DNA from 2 places in the Serratia sp. BNK-23 genome. Region 1 is predicted to be linked to the other one. Evidence: predicted binding sites of a transcription regulator. Region 1 holds the regulator's gene; the other holds the start of a gene.
What was found. Region 1 encodes Fur, which represses iron uptake genes when iron is present. Its sites were predicted from a motif close to ATAATAATGAGAACNACTATCAA; they were not measured.

Region 1 (8,823 bases):
AGACGCCAAATTGAAGCAGGCTTACAGCGCCTGCATCAACACCGCCGAAGGCTCGCCGGAGCGTCTGCAGCCCTGCAAGGCGGTGCTGAACGTGCTGAAACAAGAGAAACAGCACCAGCAGTTCGCCGCGCAGGAAACGGTGCGGGTAATGGATTATCAGAACTGCATTATGGCGGTGCACAGCGGTAACGGTCAGGCTTACGACGCCAAGTGCGGCAAGCTGTGGCAAGAAATTCGCGATAACAATAATTAAGAAGGACGAGAAGATGAACGCATTCAAACTGAGCGCACTGGCCGCTTTGACGGCAACGATGGGATTCCTGGGCGGCATGGGTAATGCCATGGCCGATCAACAGCTGGTGGATCAGCTGAGCCAGCTGAAGCTGAACGTGAAAATGCTGGATAACCGCGCCGGCGAAAACGGCGTGGATTGCGCGGCGCTGGGCGCCGACTGGGCCTCATGCAACCGGGTGTTGTTCACCCTCAGCAACGACGGGCAGGCGATCGACGGCAAGGACTGGGTCATCTATTTCCACAGCCCGCGCCAGACCTTGCGGGTGGATAACGATCAGTTCAAGATCGCGCATCTGACCGGCGATCTGTACAAGCTGGAGCCGACCGCCAAATTCAGCGGTTTCCCTGCCGGCAAGGCGGTGGAAATCCCGGTGGTCGCCGAATACTGGCAGCTGTTCAGAAACGACTTCCTGCCGCGCTGGTATGCCACCTCCGGCGACGCCAAGCCGAAAATGCTGGCGAATACCGACACCGAAAACCTGGACCAGTTCGTGGCGCCGTTCACCGGCGATCAGTGGAAGCGCACCAAGGACGACAAAAACATTCTGATGACGCCGGCTTCGCGCTTTGTCAGCAATGCCGATCTGCAGACGCTGCCCGCCGGCGCGCTGCGCGGCCAGATCGTGCCGACACCGATGCAGGTGAAAGTGCACGCACAGGACGCCGACCTGCGCAAAGGGGTATCGCCGGATCTGAGCACGCTGGTCAAGCCGGCGGCGGACGTCGTCAACCAGCGTTTCGCGCTGCTGGGCGTGCCGGTTCAGGCCAACGGTTACCCGATCAAGACCGACATCCAGCCGGGCAAGTTTAAAGGCGCGATGGCGGTGTCGGGTGCCTATGAGCTGAAAATCGGTAAGAAAGAGGCGCGGGTGATCGGCTTCGATCAGGCCGGGGTGTTCTACGGGTTGCAGTCGATCCTGTCGTTAGTGCCGAGCGACGGCAGCGGCAAGATCGCCACGCTGGACGCCAGCGATGCGCCGCGCTTCCAGTATCGCGGCATTTTCCTTGACGTGGCGCGCAACTTCCATAAGAAGGACGCGGTGTTGCGTCTGCTGGATCAGATGGCGGCTTACAAGCTCAATAAATTCCACTTCCACCTGAGCGATGACGAAGGCTGGCGCATCGAGATCCCCGGTTTGCCGGAGCTGACGGAGGTCGGCGGCCAGCGCTGCCACGATCTGAGCGAAACCACCTGCTTGCTGCCGCAGTACGGCCAGGGGCCGGACGTCTACGGCGGCTTCTTCAGCCGTCAGGACTATATCGACATCATCAAATACGCCCAGGCGCGCCAGATTGAGGTGATCCCGGAGATCGACATGCCGGCGCACGCCCGCGCGGCGGTGGTCTCTATGGAAGCGCGCTACAAGAAACTGCATGCCGCCGGCAAAGAGCAGGAGGCCAACGAGTTCCGCCTGGTGGATCCGACCGATACCTCCAATACCACCTCGGTGCAGTTCTTTAACCGCCAGAGCTACCTGAACCCGTGCCTGGATTCCTCCCAGCGCTTTGTCGACAAGGTGATTGGCGAGATTGCCCAGATGCATAAAGAAGCCGGGCAGCCGATCAAAACCTGGCACTTCGGCGGCGATGAGGCGAAAAACATCCGCCTGGGCGCCGGCTATACCGACAAGGCGAAACCGGAGCCGGGTAAAGGCATCATCGACCAGAGCAACGAAGACAAGCCGTGGGCCAAGTCGCAGGTTTGCCAGACGATGATCAAAGAAGGCAAGGTGGCCGACATGGAACACCTGCCGAGCTACTTCGGCCAGGAGGTCAGCAAGCTGGTGAAGGCGCACGGCATCGACAGAATGCAGGCCTGGCAAGACGGCTTGAAAGACGCCGAGAACGCAAAGGCGTTCGCCACCTCGCGCGTGGGCGTCAACTTCTGGGATACGTTGTATTGGGGCGGTTTCGATAGCGTCAACGACTGGGCCAACAAAGGGTATGAAGTGGTGGTCTCCAACCCGGACTACGTCTACATGGACTTCCCTTACGAGGTGAACCCGGACGAGCGTGGTTACTACTGGGGCACCCGCTTCAGCGACGAGCGCAAGGTGTTCAGCTTCGCGCCGGACAACATGCCGCAGAACGCGGAAACCTCGGTCGACCGCGACGGCAACCACTTTAACGCCAAAAGCGACAAGCCGTGGCCGGGCGCCTACGGTCTGTCCGCTCAGCTGTGGAGCGAAACCCAGCGCACCGATCCGCAGATGGAATACATGATCTTCCCGCGCGCGCTGTCGGTGGCGGAACGCGCCTGGCACCGAGCCGGTTGGGAGCAGGACTATCGCGCCGGCCGTGAATACAAAGGCGGGGAAACCCACTTTGTCGACACCAAGGCGCTGGAGAAAGACTGGTTGCGCTTCGCCAATATCCTGGGCCAACGAGAACTGGCCAAGCTGGACAAAGGCGGCGTCGCTTACCGTCTGCCGGTGCCGGGCGCGCGCGTGGCGGGCGGCAAGCTGGAAGCGAATATCGCGCTGCCGGGATTGGGCATCGAGTACTCCACCGACGGCGGTAAGCAGTGGCAGCGCTATGATGCCAAGGCCAAACCGGCGGTCTCCGGCGAAGTACAGGTGCGCTCGGTCAGCCCGGACGGTAAACGTTACAGCCGCGCCGAGAAGGTCTAAGCCCGGCACATCGGCCTGTCGTCATGGCGGCGGGCCGCTTAACGAAGGGGGAATGCGTTCGCCCCCGCGCGTGCCGGCGTGGGGCGGATGTTGAAGTGAGAGCAGTACGTGGAGTCGCAGTGCCGCTGCAATTGTAGTATTTCATGACATGATCTTTCCCCGGCTTGCCCGGGGATTTTTTTGCCCGTTGTACGGCGGGCATAAAAAAACCGCCTCAATGTGAGGCGGTTTCTCATAGCCGGTGAGGCTTATTTCTTGTCGTGCAGCGATTCGTCTTCGCGGCAGTCACCGGTTTCACAGTGGCCGTACAGGTACAGACTGTGGTTGGTAAGCTTGATGCCGTGCTGCTTGGCGATATCACGCTGGCGCACTTCGATGGATTCGTCGCTGAATTCGATCACTTTGCCGCAGTCCAGGCAAATCAGGTGATCGTGGTGATGCTGTTGGGTCAGCTCGAACACGGACTTGCCGCCTTCGAAGTTGTGACGTGTCACAATGCCCGCATCGTCAAACTGGTTCAGTACGCGATAAACCGTTGCCAGGCCGATCTCTTCGCCCATATCAATCAGTTTTTTGTACAAATCTTCCGCACTGACGTGATGGCATTCCGGATTTTGCAGTACTTCCAGGATTTTGAGTCGCGGAAGCGTGACTTTTAAGCCGGCCTTCTTCAATGCGATGTTGTTGTCGGTCATGCGAATTCAGTCCTGTTACTATGCTAATCAAGTTGAGGCGTACTCGCCTGTGGCATCGGTCGGCACAAAGAGTTAATGCGTCTCATTATAGAACCGGTTGTACTAAATGGAAACCGCCGGTTGTTAACAAAGATATAATTGCACTATTGCATGTTTTGCATGCAACGCCTTGATGGATGGGATAAACCGATATCTCAGTCTACCGTGACGGGGTGGGAAGTTACAAATCTGTAGCTTCTATCGCAGCAATCCCTGTTGCCGATGACGGCCCTGTCGGCACACTATGCACTTTACAGGGCCTTTGTTCAACCTTTCGCCAGTCCCGGCGTTTAGCCGACGATATCGGCCAGGCTCAGCTCTTCGACAATCTGTTTGACCCAGGCGTCGACGCGCTCGTTGGTCAGCTCCGGCTGACGGTCTTCGTCGATCGCCAGACCGATGAAGTGGTTGTCGTCCGCCAGGCCTTTGGAAGCTTCGAAGTGGTAGCCTTTGGTCGGCCAGTGGCCCACGATGGCCGCGCCGCGCGGTTCGATGATGTCGCGGATGGTGCCCATCGCGTCACAGAAGTATTCCGCGTAGTCTTCCTGGTCGCCGCAGCCGAACAGCGCCACCAGTTTGCCGTTGAAATCGACTTCTTCCAGCGTCGGGAAGAAATCGTCCCAGTCACACTGCGCTTCACCGTAGTACCAGGTCGGGATACCCAGCAGCAGGATATCGAACCCTTCCAGGTCTTCTTTGCTGCTTTTGGCGATGTCGTGCACTTCAGAGACGTCGTCGCCAAACTGTTTCTGGAGAATTTTCTGGATCATTTTGGCAATGTTTTCGGTATTGCCAGTGTCGCTGCCAAAGAAAATGCCTACAGTAGCCATATCGCGTATAACCTTTAAATTCAATTAATTGCATTACTCGGCGCCGGCACTGCCGCCGATTAAAATGATGCCATGGCAAGAGCCTTTCGCCACGGTGGCGGGCGCCGACAGGCGCAGTCTCTTACCGGTAAATGCGTATCATGCCAGAAAGTGGCGCCGGGGTTTTATCGCATTTATGCGATGCCGAAGGATGAAGAAAAGCGTGGTCGATCCGGCGTTGTCCTTAACGCCGCGCCGCGCGTGCGGCCGAAGAGATCAATGTTCCGGCTGTTCTTCCGCCAGTTGCGCCAACAGCATCTGCTCGATGAGTTCGCTGCGGCTGATGTTGCGCTGTTCCGCCAGTTTGTTCAGGGCGTCCACCGCATCCGCGTTGATTTTCAGCTCTACGCGCCGCAATCCGCGCACTTTATCGCGCCGTAACTGATTGCGCTTATTGATTCTAAGCTGTTCATCGCGGGAAAGCGGGTTGGTTTTCGGGCGCCCCGGACGGCGTTCATCTGCGAACAGATCCAGCGTCGTGCGATCCGTTTGTTCTTTTGCCATAGGTAGCGGTACTGCAAGGGAGTTTGCATCAAAAAGCGCTCGCACGCTTCCGGAGGCATCGGTTAACACACTTCGGGCCAATAAACCCTAACCCAAATTTACCCCCGAACCGGCGTTCGCGAACGCGCTGGCGCGGCGGCAAAATTATAGCGCGCCATATTACCCCAGCAGATGGAGCGGCGACAATGCCTAACTGCGGGCTAAACGCGCTAAGCCGTTATCTTTAGCGCGTTTTTTCGCCAGGTGAGCGCGTTTTTCAGGCTTCGCCGAGGAAACGGTGGATGGCGCGCAGCACCGCTTCCGGTTTTTCGGCGTGCACCCAATGGCCGGTGCCGGCGACGACGTGCGCGCGTGCCTGCGGGAATTGGCGGGCGATGTCTGCACGGTAGCTGTCCTGCACGTACGGCGACAGGCCGCCGCGAATGAACAGGGTCGGGTGTGGCCAGGCCGGGACTTCCTGCCAGCCGGTGATGTCTTCGTAGCGTTCGATCAGCACCGGCAGGTTGAAGCGCCATTCACCGTTATGGAAGGACTTCAGCAGGAACTGGATCACGCCTTCTTCCTGAAGGTAGTCGCGCATCAACTGGGCGGCCGCCTGGCGCTGGGTAATGCCGGCGGCGCTGACGGCCTTCAGCGCGGCGAAGATCTCGTCATGGCGTCGGGTCTGGTAATCCACCGGCGCGACGTCGATGACGATCAGCTTGGCGATGCGCTCGGGCGCGATGGCGGTCAGCGCCATCGCCGCTTTGCCGCCCATCGAGTGGCCGATGACGATCGCTTTCTCCAGCTGCAGTTCGTCGAGCAGCGCCAGCAGATCTTGCGCCATGGCGGGGTAGTTCATGTCGTCGGCGCGCGGGGAGAGGCCGTGGTTGCGCAGATCGACCTTGATCACACTGTGCTGTTTATGCAGATCGCGCGCCAGCACGCCCAGGTTGTCGAGATTGCCGAACAGCCCGTGGATCAGCAGCACCGGCAGCGCGTCTGACTCGGCGGCCAGCAGTTGATAATGTAATTTCATGGCGAAGTTCATACAGAGAGAGATTCAGATTAGGGTATCATGATTGAATCGCACGATGAATCATGCGGAATTTTCGCGGCGCGGGCTTGGCAGTGCCGGCTATAGGTATTAGTCTGCATTTGCCGTCCGGAGGCACATTGTTGTGTTCGCCCCAGCGCTTTTAACCTTATAATCCCATGGCTTGAATGCAGGATCTGGCTTCAGGTTCTAAGTAGAAAAAACAGTATTGGATAAAGATGAAAACTATTGAAGTCGACGAAGAGCTTTACCGTTATATTGCCAGCCACACGCAACACATCGGTGAAAGCGCGTCCGATATTTTACGCCGCATGTTGAAATTCACCGCCGGGCAGCCGGCGCGCGCGTTGCCTGCCGCCAGTGCGTCGCAGTCCGTCGAGCTGGAAAAAGCGGCGCCGGTTCAGCGCCCGCGCGATCGCGTACGCGCCGTGCGTGAACTGCTGCTGTCGGATGAATACGCCGAGCAGAACAAAGCGGTCAACCGTTTCATGCTGGTGCTGTCCACGCTGTACACCCTCGATGCCGCCGGTTTTGCCGCCGCCACCGAGGCGTTGACCGGCCGTACCCGCACCTATTTCGCCGGCGATCAGCAGACCCTGCTGGCCAACGGCACGCATACCAAGCCGAAGCATGTGCCTGGCACCCCTTACTGGGTGATCACCAATACCAATACCGGCCGCAAGCGCAGCATGATCGAACACATCATGCAGGCGATGCAGTTCCCGGCGGAACTGATCGAGAAAGTTTGCGGTACCGTCTAATTTAGCGAACAGCCCGTCATGATGGCCGTGCGCGACGTATTTGCCCGGTCACCGACAGGGATGAGGGAGATATGTCGATGGCGAATAATCCACGTGCCGGGCAGCCCGCCCGCCAAAGCGATCTGATCAACGTAGCCCAGCTGACGTCGCAGTACTATGTGCTGCAACCGGAAGCCGGCAATGCCGCACATGCGGTGAAGTTTGGCACCTCCGGCCACCGCGGCAGCGCGCAGCGCCACAGCTTCAACGAAGCGCACATCCTCGCCATCGCTCAGGCGATCGCCGAAGTTCGTCATCAGCAGGGCACCACCGGCCCGTGCTACGTGGGTAAAGACACCCATGCGCTGTCCGAACCGGCCTTTATTTCCGTGCTGGAAGTGCTGACCGCCAACGGCGTCGATGTGATCGTGCAGGAAAACAACGGCTTCACGCCAACGCCGGCGGTATCGCACGCCATTCTGTGCCACAACCGCCGCGGCGGCGCGCAGGCCGACGGCATCGTCATTACGCCGTCCCACAACCCGCCGGAAGACGGCGGCATCAAGTACAACCCGCCGAACGGCGGTCCGGCTGACACCAACCTGACGTCGGTGATCGAAAAGCGCGCCAACGAACTGCTGGCGCAGCAGCTGAAAGGCGTTCAGCGCCAGTCGCTGGACAAAGCCTGGAACAGCGGCCACCTGCACGCCAAAGATCTGGTGCAGCCTTATGTCGAAGGCCTGGTTGACGTGGTCGACATGCCGGCCATTCAACGCGCCGGCCTGAAACTGGGCGTGGATCCGCTCGGCGGCTCCGGCATCGCCTATTGGCAGCGCGTGGCGGAACACTACAAGCTGGATCTGACGCTGGTGAACGACTCCATCGATCAGACCTTCCGCTTTATGCACCTGGATCACGACGGTATCATCCGCATGGACTGCTCGTCCGAGTCGGCGATGGCCGGCCTGCTGGCACTGCGCGACAAATTCGATCTGGCGTTCGCCAACGATCCGGATTACGACCGTCACGGCATCGTCACGCCGAAGGGCCTGATGAACCCGAACCACTATCTGGCGGTAGCCATCAACTACCTGTTCCGGCATCGCCCGCAGTGGGGCGCCGATGTGGCGGTAGGTAAAACGCTGGTGTCCAGCGCGATGATCGATCGCGTGGTGGCTGACCTGGGCCGCAAGCTGGTGGAAGTGCCGGTTGGTTTCAAATGGTTCGTGGACGGCCTGTTCGACGGCAGCCTGGGCTTCGGCGGCGAAGAGAGCGCCGGGGCCTCGTTCCTGCGCTTCAACGGCCAGCCTTGGTCGACCGACAAAGACGGCATCATCATGTGCCTGCTGGCGGCTGAAATCACCGCGGTAACCGGTGAAAATCCGCAGCATCACTATGACGATCTGGCCAAGCGCTTCGGTGCGCCAAGCTACAACCGCATCCAGGCGCCGGCAACCCATGCGCAGAAAGCGGCGCTGTCCAAGCTGTCGCCGGAGATGGTCAAGGCCAGTACGCTGGGCGGGGACCCGATCACCGCGCGTCTGACCGCAGCGCCGGGCAACGGCGCGTCGATCGGCGGCCTGAAAGTGATGACCGACAACGGTTGGTTCGCGGCCCGTCCTTCCGGTACCGAAGAGGCATACAAGATCTACTGCGAGAGCTTCCTCGGGGCGGAACACCGCGAGAAAATCGAGCACGAAGCGGTTGAGATCGTCAGCGAAGTGCTGGCTTCCGCCAAATAATCGTTGTTCTCGTCTGATAAAAAGCGCTGTTTTTACAGCGCTTTTTTTATGCCCGTAATTTAGATATATCTTTTTCACGGCACGCGCTTGCGCATTTAGATATATCGATCTAGATTAGCGTTATCGACGCTGTTTAGATATATCTAAACAACCTCGTATTGATGTTCACTGTTAAAGCGAGGTATCACCCTATGTTTCATCGATTAGGTTTACACCGGCATCATCACCATCATGAATGTGAAGAGGGGCGCCGTCATCGCGGTGGGCGCCATCA
Region 2 (8,823 bases), 950 kb from region 1:
GGGGAGATTTGATCGGCGACCCAGATGCCGGGTTGTGCCGCGACCAGCGGCCATTCGCCCGCAAGCGCCGGGCCGCTGAGAGAGTTAGGGGTGTGTGACACTGCTTATTGCTCCCGTGATTACCTGGCGCCGGTCACGCCTCGCGTGCTGCGACCGGCAGAATATCTTGCCAATGCTGTTCCAGCCATTCGGCGCACTCGAGGCGCGCCGCCGGGCCAAAGACGATCGTCCACTCGGACGGAATGGCGCGGAAATCCGGCCACAAACTGTATTGTTGTTGTACGTTGCGCAGCACCAGGCTGCGCTGCTGTTGATCATCGAACGGATTCAGGCTTTCCATCATGTGTTCCTCGTGCCGTCGCCGATGCCGGGTAAGCGGTGGCGAAAGCGGAAGCCCATACCGCCTGCAGCCCATCGGTCAGGCCGCTGCGCCAGCACAGCGCATCGTGCCCGCCTTCCACCACCCGGTAGTGCACCCGATGGCCGGCGTCGCTCAGGCGCGCCGCCATTTCGCCACTGACCCGATGCACCAGTTTTTCCTGCGAACCGGCTTCCATAAAGACCTTCAGCGCGCCGTGGTTGCCCAGGCCGTGGCGTTCGACCTGTTGCATCAGCCAGCAGGCGTCGTCGGGAATGCTCGGCAGCTGCAGCATGTCGCGCCGCGGCCACCAGTAGGAACCGGACTGGGTGATCACCGCGCCGAAGCGCTGCGGCCAGCGCAGCCCGGCATACAGGGAGGCCAGGCCGCCAAAGCTTTGCCCCGCCACCACCGTATCGGCCGGCTTGTCGCTGTGCGGCGCCCAGTCGGCCAGCTGCGGCATCAGTTCTTCCTGCACCGCCAGCCAGAAATCGTCCTTGCAGGTTAATTCTCGCGCCCGGTGCGGCAGATCGATGATGTCGATCAGCACATACACCGCTTCCGGCAACGCCCCCTCGCGGGTCAGTTGCATCAGCGGCGCCCAAACCGGCATCTGCTTCGCCCAGAACTGGCCGTCGAGCAAGATCGCGAGCGGGCGCTCGGCCGGCTTGCTGTCGCCGGTGGTGTAGATCCAGACATCGCGGCTGTTGCCCAGGCGCTCGCTCTGCCAGGTATGCCGCTGCAAACGCGCCGGCAGCGGCGGCGTGCAGCGCCCGCTGGCGATCTCATATTCGTCGAACGAACGCCATACCGGCTGCGGCGGCGCATCCGGCATGTGCAGACCGGAGACGCTGTGACCGCTGGCGCTTTGCCAGGAGCGATACGGGTTGAGCAGATCGGGGGTAGCGCTGGCGAACACCTGATGCCACCAGTGACGCAGGTTGTGCATGTTGGCGTGCGCATCGTCGCCGCTGAACGCCGGCGGCCGCTCGTCAAAGCAGGGGATAAAGCAGTAGCTTCCGCGCCAGGCGCCGCTCAGTTCGGTCTGCCAATACCACACGTCGGTGCCGGCCAAACGCTGCAGGCTTTGCGGCGGATTCGGCTGATGGTGGTCGGTCAGGCAGTTAATGTTGATCCATACGCGACGGTAGGCGGAGGTCAATTCGCATCCCTGGGGATCGCGCCAGAAAAAGGTGGTGCGCCAGCGGCCGTTACCCGCCGGTTCTACCCATGGCGTACCGCGTCGTGCCACCGTCAACCACCACCCTGGACTGCCCGCATTGCTGCTGGCCAATAATCTGCTGCTTTCTGACTGTAGTTCTGTATTCACAACGCCTACCCATTTTGTAGTTGGCGGCACCGGGAACGTCGACTTTTCCCTATCGCCGGCCACCGCCCGAACGCACTGTACGCCAAATACTATTGATAATAATTTGCATTTGCAATAGTGTGTAAGGCTTGGAGATCGTGCTGGTATTGCGCGCAACGGACAGGGATCGGGGATACATCAATGGCATCCCTTGCCGCAGCCGATTTTCTATTTCCGACTACACAAAAACTACAACCGCCCTTCCCCCATTCGGCGAGGGATGGCAGCAAGGTAGGACACTCAGATGAAAAGCAAGCTATCACGTTATTCTTTAGCCACTCTTATCGGCTTGGGATTGGGCGCGTCCGCGTTCGCCAGCGCCGCGCAGCAAACCGACACCACCACCACGGAAGAGAACAGCGGCGCCACGGATAAAAAGCCGCGCGGCGAAGACACCATCGTCGTGACCGCCGCCCGGCAGAACCTGCAGGCGCCGGGGGTGTCCACCATCACCGCCGACGAGATCAAAAAACGCCCGCCGGCGCGCGACATCAGCGAACTGATCCGCACCATGCCCGGGGTTAACCTGACCGGCAACTCCACCAGCGGCCAGCGCGGCAACAATCGCCAGATCGATATCCGCGGCATGGGCCCGGAAAACACCCTGATTCTGATCGACGGCAAACCGGCCTCCAGCCGCAACTCGGTGCGTCAGGGTTGGCGCGGCGAACGCGACTCCCGCGGCGATACCGCCTGGGTGCCGCCGGAAATGATCGAACGCATCGAAGTGCTGCGCGGCCCCGCTGCTGCACGCTACGGCAACGGCGCCGCGGGCGGCGTGGTCAACATCATCACCAAGAAAGCCGGCGATGCGCTGCACGGCTCGCTGAACGGCTACTTCAACGTGCCGCAGCACAAGCAGGAAGGCGCCACCAAGCGCACCGATTTCAGCCTGTCCGGCCCGCTGAGCGATTCCCTGAGCTTCCGCCTGTTCGGCGGCTACAGCAAAACGCAGGCCGATGCCTGGGATATTAACGAATCGCATAAGTCGTACCGCGCTGCAGCCACAGCAACCACTCCTAGTTATGAAAATAGCGTTCCCGCTGGCCGCGAAGGGGTTATCGATAAAAACATCGACGCCCTGCTGCACTGGGATTTCGCCCATCTGCAGTCGCTGGAGTTCGAGTACGCCTATGGCCGCCAGGGCAACCTGTACGCCGGCGATACCCAGAACACCAACAGCAACGACCTGGTGCAGAGCAACTACGGCAAAGAGACCAACCGCATCTACCGTGAAACCTTCGGTCTGACCCATCGCGGCGCCTGGGACAACGGCGTGAGCACCAACAACTACGTTCAGTTTGAACGCACCCGCAACACCCGCCTGAACGAGGGCTTGGCCGGCGGCACCGAAGGCATCTTCGACACCAAGAACACCGGTTTCGGCACCACCAAGCTGGACGACTTCCTGGCGCACAGCGAAGTCAGCGTGCCGTTTGAGCTGGGCGTCGCGCAAACCGCCACGCTGGGCACCGAGTGGACCCAGCAGCGGATGAAAGACGGCACCTCCACCAGCCAAACGCTGATGGGCGGCACCATTCCCGGCATGACCACCGGCACGCGCAGCCCTTACGCTTCCGCGCATATCTTCTCGCTGTTCGCCGAAGACAACATTGAGCTGACCGACACCACCATGCTGACGCCGGGTCTGCGCTACGATCTGCATTCGGAATCCGGCAACAACTGGAGCCCGGCGCTGAACCTGTCGCAGGAACTAGGTGATTACTTCACGCTGAAGATGGGCATCGCGCGTTCCTATAAAGCCCCGACGCTGTTCCAAACCAACGGCAACTACCTGCTGTACAGCAAAGGCCAGGGATGTGCCGGCAGCGATACCAAAAACGGCTGCTACCTGCTCGGCAACGACGATCTTAAAGCGGAAACCAGCGTTAACAAAGAGATCGGGCTGGAATTCCATAACGAGGGCTGGCTGGCCGGCGTGACCTACTTCCGCAACGATTACCACAACAAGATTGAGGCGGGTAACTCGCGCATCGCCACCAGCAGCAAAAATACAGCGGTCTACCAGTGGGAAAACGTGCCGAAGGCGGTGGTGCAGGGGCTAGAGGGCTCATTGAACGTGCCGGTCAGCGAGACCGTCACCTGGAGCAACAACGCCACCTACATGATCGAGAACAAGAACAAGACTACCGGCGATTACCTGTCGGTGATCCCGAAGTTCACCGTCAACTCGACCCTCAGCTGGCAGGCCACGCAGGATCTGTCGATGCAGTCCACTTTAACCTGGTACGGCCGGCAGAAGCCGAAGAAGTACAACTATCAGGGTAAACCGGCCACCGGCGGCGAAACCCGCGAGGTCAGCCCTTACGCCGTCGTCGGCGCCAGCGCGACCTATGACCTGACTAAAAACGTCAGCCTCACCGCCGGCATCGACAACCTGTTCGACAAACGCCAGTTCCGCGCCGGCAACGCGCAGAACGTGGGTGATCCAAACACCGGCGTGATCAACATCGCCGGCGCGGGCGCGGCCACCTACAACGAACCGGGCCGCACCTACTACATGAGCATCAACACCCACTTCTGATGACATGACCCAACGAAAAAGGGGCGCCGCGGCGCCCCTTTTTTATCTTTCCATTGCATTACCTGGTGTGCAGCTGAATGCGCACCACGCTTTCCGGCTTGCCGGCCTTGGTGGAAGCGCCGTCGTTTTTCACCGTCACGAACAGCGCGTCGCCTTTCGGATCCAGCGCCAGGCTGTTAGGGTGCGGCGGCAGGTCTACGGTTTGCAGGCGCTTGAGGGTCTTGGCGTCAAACACCGTCAGCGTGCCGGCGCCGTGATCCACGCGCACGCCTTTGCGGTTGGCGACATACAGCCGCTGGCTACGCTCATCGAGCAGCAGGCCGATCGGCACCTCATCCGTCAGCTCGCTGGCCAGCACTTTTCCGCTGTCCGCATCCAGCGCGAATACCCGGTGGCCGCTGCTGCGCTTCACATAGTCGTGCCCCAGATGATGATTGCGGTAGTCGTCGCGATCGATGCCCTGATCGACGCCCAGCAGGCGATTGCTCGCCGGGTCATACACCAGGTTCAGCAGCTGATCGGCCTGAACTTCGTGCGTGGCGGTGATCGCCAGCGTGTCGGCGTTCAGGGTGATCACCTGCCCCTGCATGTTGGAGACGAACACCCGTCGGCCCTTCTCATCCAGCGTGATGCCCACCGCGTTGTAGCCGAAGCCCGGGATCACTTTCTCCAGCTTGCCGGCTTTGGTATCAACCACGTACAGCACGCTGTCGACGCCGAAGCCCAGACCCGGCAGGAACAGACGGCCGCTTTGCGCGTCATACTTGAGCTCGCGGAGGCGGTACAGGTAGTCCTCGGTGATTTTAAACTTCTTCAGCTCCGCCAACAGGAAATCCAGACGCTTGCCGCTGATGCCCGCCTGCTTGTAAGCCTGCTCCAGCACCGCTTTGTCCAGCAACTTGATGCTGCCCAGCGCGTGGTTGGTGGTGGTGTCCACTACCCCGACTTCGCCGTTGAAGGCCTGCGTCAGGTACAGGCGATTGCCCGCGTCGTTCAGCGCCACGCCGAAGCCTTTCACCTGCAGCGGGATCTCCGCCTTGATCGCCAGGGTGTTGGGATCCAGCCGCAGCACGCGGGAGCGCGCCTCTTCCTTCCAGTCCGGCGCGCTGACGAACAGCGCCTGTTGCGAGGTGCTGTAGGCCATCTCCACCACCGTCGACGACAGTGCCTGGCGCTTGATGTCCTGCGGTTTGATGCCGGCATCGTCGGCCTGCGCGGCGCCGGCGACCACCAGAGAGGCCGCCACCAGCAGCGACAGTAACGCGCGCGGGGTTGCTAGGGTTCCAGACATCCTTTTATCTCCTTGAAAATCATGCTTTCGGTTAGAGTGAAACAACGTCATGCCTGCGGCCCGGGCGGCAGCGCCGCCAGAGCGATATCGCCAGCGATGTGCTGCGCAAACTGGGTAAAGACGTGCTGAACGCCGTCGGCGATCAGATTGGCCTGCTCCCGGCTGTAGTGATCCTGGCGGTAGGTCATCATCACCCGCAGGGATTTCGCCCCCCCAGATCGTCTTCCATCACCTCAAACTGCAGGCCGAGCAACGATTCGGCTTTCTCCGGCTCCACCTGACGGTAGGCGATCGCGCTGCCGTCCTGCAGCTGGAACTCGCCGTTCAGTTTGATGCGGCTGTGGATCTGGATGAACACTTCAAACATGTGGTTCTTGCGGTCGGCGTCCACGCCGAACAGCCCTTCTTCCACCAGATCGATCGGAATGTCGGTGTATGGCAGCGAGCCGTTGATGGTGTTTTTCACCTGGCTGACCAAGCCGGCGACCGTCAGCCCTTCGTCGAAGCGCACGCGGTGCACCACCACGGTGGTGAAGTAGCCGACGGTATCGAAGAACTCGGCGTCGTTACGGCCGGAGGTCGAAGTGCCCACCAGCAGATCCGCCGGGCCGCCAAGCAGGCGCAGCGCCGAGGTGATCCCGGCATACACCACGTTGAACAGCGAAGCGTTATTGCGGCGAGCGAGCTGATACAGGCCTTCCGCCACGGCGGGATCGACCTCGAACTCCAGCCAGCCGCCGTTGACGTCCGCCGGCGCCGGCACTGCCGGGTGGGTAGAGGGTTCTTGCCGGAAGATCGGCTGGCCGACCGGCGCGCCGCGCAGCGCATCGAGCCAGTAGTCCAGATGTTGCTGCTGCACCCCGGAAGCCCGCTGCTGCCGGGCGAAGGAGTGGAACTGCGGCGGTTGCCCGCTCCACTGCGGCGCCTGGCCGACGACGCGATGGCGGTAGGCGATGCCCAGCTCATCCATCATCAGGTTGAGCGACCATTCATCCAGCACCACATGGTGGAACAGCAGCGACAGCAGCTGCTGGCCGTTGTCCGCATCGCGCAGCAGCGTGACGCGCAGCGGCAGCTCGGCGGCCAGATCGAACCGGTGCTGGCCGGCGTCGGCCAACAGGGCGGAGGCGTTGCCCGCCGGCGTCTCGTGAGAGAAGCGGAACCATGAGTAATCCGGCAGTTCGGCGGCCGGCACCACCACCTGCACCACCTCGCCCTGCTGCTCGACAAAGCGTGAACGCAGCACGGTATGGCGAGTCATGACGTCGATAAACGCCTGATGCAGCGCCGTTTCATCCACCGCATCGAAGAAGCGCAGAGAGAACGGCAGGTTGAAAATCTCGTCATGGCCGAAGGCTTCATACACCTTCCACAGCGATTCCTGCGCCAGCGACAGCGGCGCCTGCGCGCGATCATGATCGTCGGCGGCGGCCACCGGGGCATTCGGCTGCGCGACGTTCAGACGTTTGGCGTAGCCCGCCAGCCCGCGCGCCGTCGGATGGCTGAACAGATCGTTAATGTTGATTTCGATCTGATGCAGGCTCAACAAGCGGCCGATCACCCGGGTGGCGACCAGCGAATGGCCGCCGCGATCGAAGAAGTCTTCATCCAGGGTCATTTCCGGCGCCGCCAGCGCCTCACGGAACTCCTGCAAAATCAGCGGTGCAACGCTTTCGTCTGCGTCACCGTTCGCCGCCGGCGCGGTAATCGCCGGGGAAGCGGCCTCAGCCGCTGGCAAGGCGACGGCAATTCGCTGCCCGGCCAGGAAGGCGCTGAACTGCTCCAGCAGGAACGGCGCCGCGTGCGGAGACAGACGCGGGTCGGTGACCAGCTCCAGCGTCAGCGCTTCCGCCTCGGGCAAGCCCAACAGCAGCGCCAGTTCAAACGGCGTATGCAGCGGCGGCAACAACAGGCGTTCGGCGTGAACGCCTTCCATGCACCAGTCCGCAGCCAGATCGTCACGCCAGGCCACCAGCAGCTGCGCCCGCTGCGGATCCGGCTGTTCGGCCACGGTCTGCGCCAGCAGCCGCTGCCCGACGTCGCCCTCGCCATGCAGCACGGTCAGGCGCATCAGCGGCGGCGCCGTCAGGCCAAGCTCCAGGCCGACGAACTCCGCCGTTTCTGCGGCCGGCACGCACAGCTGCACCGCTTGCCCGCCGGCCTGTGCGGCGACGAACTCGGCAAACCGCGCCGCCACCGCCGCCAGCAAGGCCCGCGGCGTGTCGTTGGCGGGCAACAGCGAGCGATCAATGCGCGTGACCACGCGCGCGCCCACCGGCGGCAACGCTGCAGCACGCGGCACCGGGCTGCGGTAATCCTGCAGCGAGACCGCCTGGCGCGCCCAGGGCAGTTGCGGCTCCGTGGTTTCCGCCAGCTCGACCGGCTCCGCCGCGAAAGGCAGAGGCATCACATCCCCGTTGTAACGGGCGGACAGCATCGCCGGCAGGTGGCGCCAAGGCAGCGTTTCCGCCAGGATGTCATGCAAGACCACGCCCAAAATCACGTCATCACCCGGCGTGAGCAACAGCAAGCCGCGCAGCGGCGCTTCGTTTTCCAGTTCAAACGGCGTTGCCTGCGCCTGCAGCAGGCAACCCATGGCGTGTTGTTCGTCCGCCACCTGACGCAGGCTCAGCGGCAACGGCGCCGAGCCGGCGGGGCGTTTAACCAGCCCGTTTTCGTCATCAAAAACATAGCGCACGTCCACGCCCGGCGTCTCCCGCACCAGCGCCTGCAGCGCCGCCGCCAGCCGGGCGATATCCACTTCCCCCGTCAGGCGCCAGGCCAGCGCCCGCTGCCCGCGTGCGTCACCCTGCTGCAGATGGGCGAACCATGCCCGCTCTTCGGCTTCGCTTACCGGCCGCTCGCCGTTGGCCGACGCCGCGCCCAGCGCCTGAAACGCGCTCTCCAGCCGCTGGGCCTCTTCATCGCTCAGAATGCTGTCAAAATCACCGATCACTGCGTTATCTCCTTTGCCCGGCCGTGCCGGGATAGCGCACAAAACGGGGGACATGCGTCCCCCGTCACCGCGATAGCGTTAGAAAGTCAGCTCAACCGCCGCGCCGATCAGGCGGCCGCGCTGGAGCGTCGCCGTGTAGATGTCATTGCTTCGGATCATCTCGCGGCGGTCGGAGTCAAACAGGTTCTTCGCATACAGCGTGGCGCGGCCGTAGTCGAAGGTGTAAGCCAGTTGGGCGTTGGCCGTCCAATAGGAGCCGATGCGCCCGCGCGAGTCGTTGTCGTATTGCGAATAGTAGGAGTCG

Region 2: the regulator Fur is predicted to act here: its motif matches at 1,775-1,797, upstream of fes (enterochelin esterase).

Annotation. Positions count from the first base shown of each region.
Region 1 covers NZ_CP179900.1:3,699,472-3,708,294, reverse strand. The annotation lists gene chiQ (ChiQ/YbfN family lipoprotein) at 1-253, shown strand, start outside; gene ACMGF9_RS17685 (beta-N-acetylhexosaminidase) at 267-2,924, shown strand; gene fur (ferric iron uptake transcriptional regulator) at 3,173-3,619, opposite strand; gene fldA (flavodoxin FldA) at 3,949-4,488, opposite strand; gene ybfE (LexA regulated protein) at 4,744-5,031, opposite strand; gene ybfF (esterase) at 5,288-6,061, opposite strand; gene seqA (replication initiation negative regulator SeqA) at 6,286-6,828, shown strand; gene pgm (phosphoglucomutase (alpha-D-glucose-1,6-bisphosphate-dependent)) at 6,906-8,549, shown strand; gene ACMGF9_RS17650 (PadR family transcriptional regulator) at 8,741-8,823, shown strand, end outside.
Region 2 covers NZ_CP179900.1:4,649,574-4,658,396, forward strand. The annotation lists gene ACMGF9_RS22165 (enterobactin synthase subunit F) at 1-101, opposite strand, end outside; gene ACMGF9_RS22170 (MbtH family protein) at 134-340, opposite strand; gene fes (enterochelin esterase) at 315-1,688, opposite strand; gene ACMGF9_RS22180 (TonB-dependent siderophore receptor) at 1,972-4,272, shown strand; gene ACMGF9_RS22185 (YncE family protein) at 4,331-5,563, opposite strand; partial or broken gene ACMGF9_RS22190 (condensation domain-containing protein) at 5,611-8,519, opposite strand; gene ACMGF9_RS22195 (TonB-dependent receptor) at 8,598-8,823, opposite strand, start outside.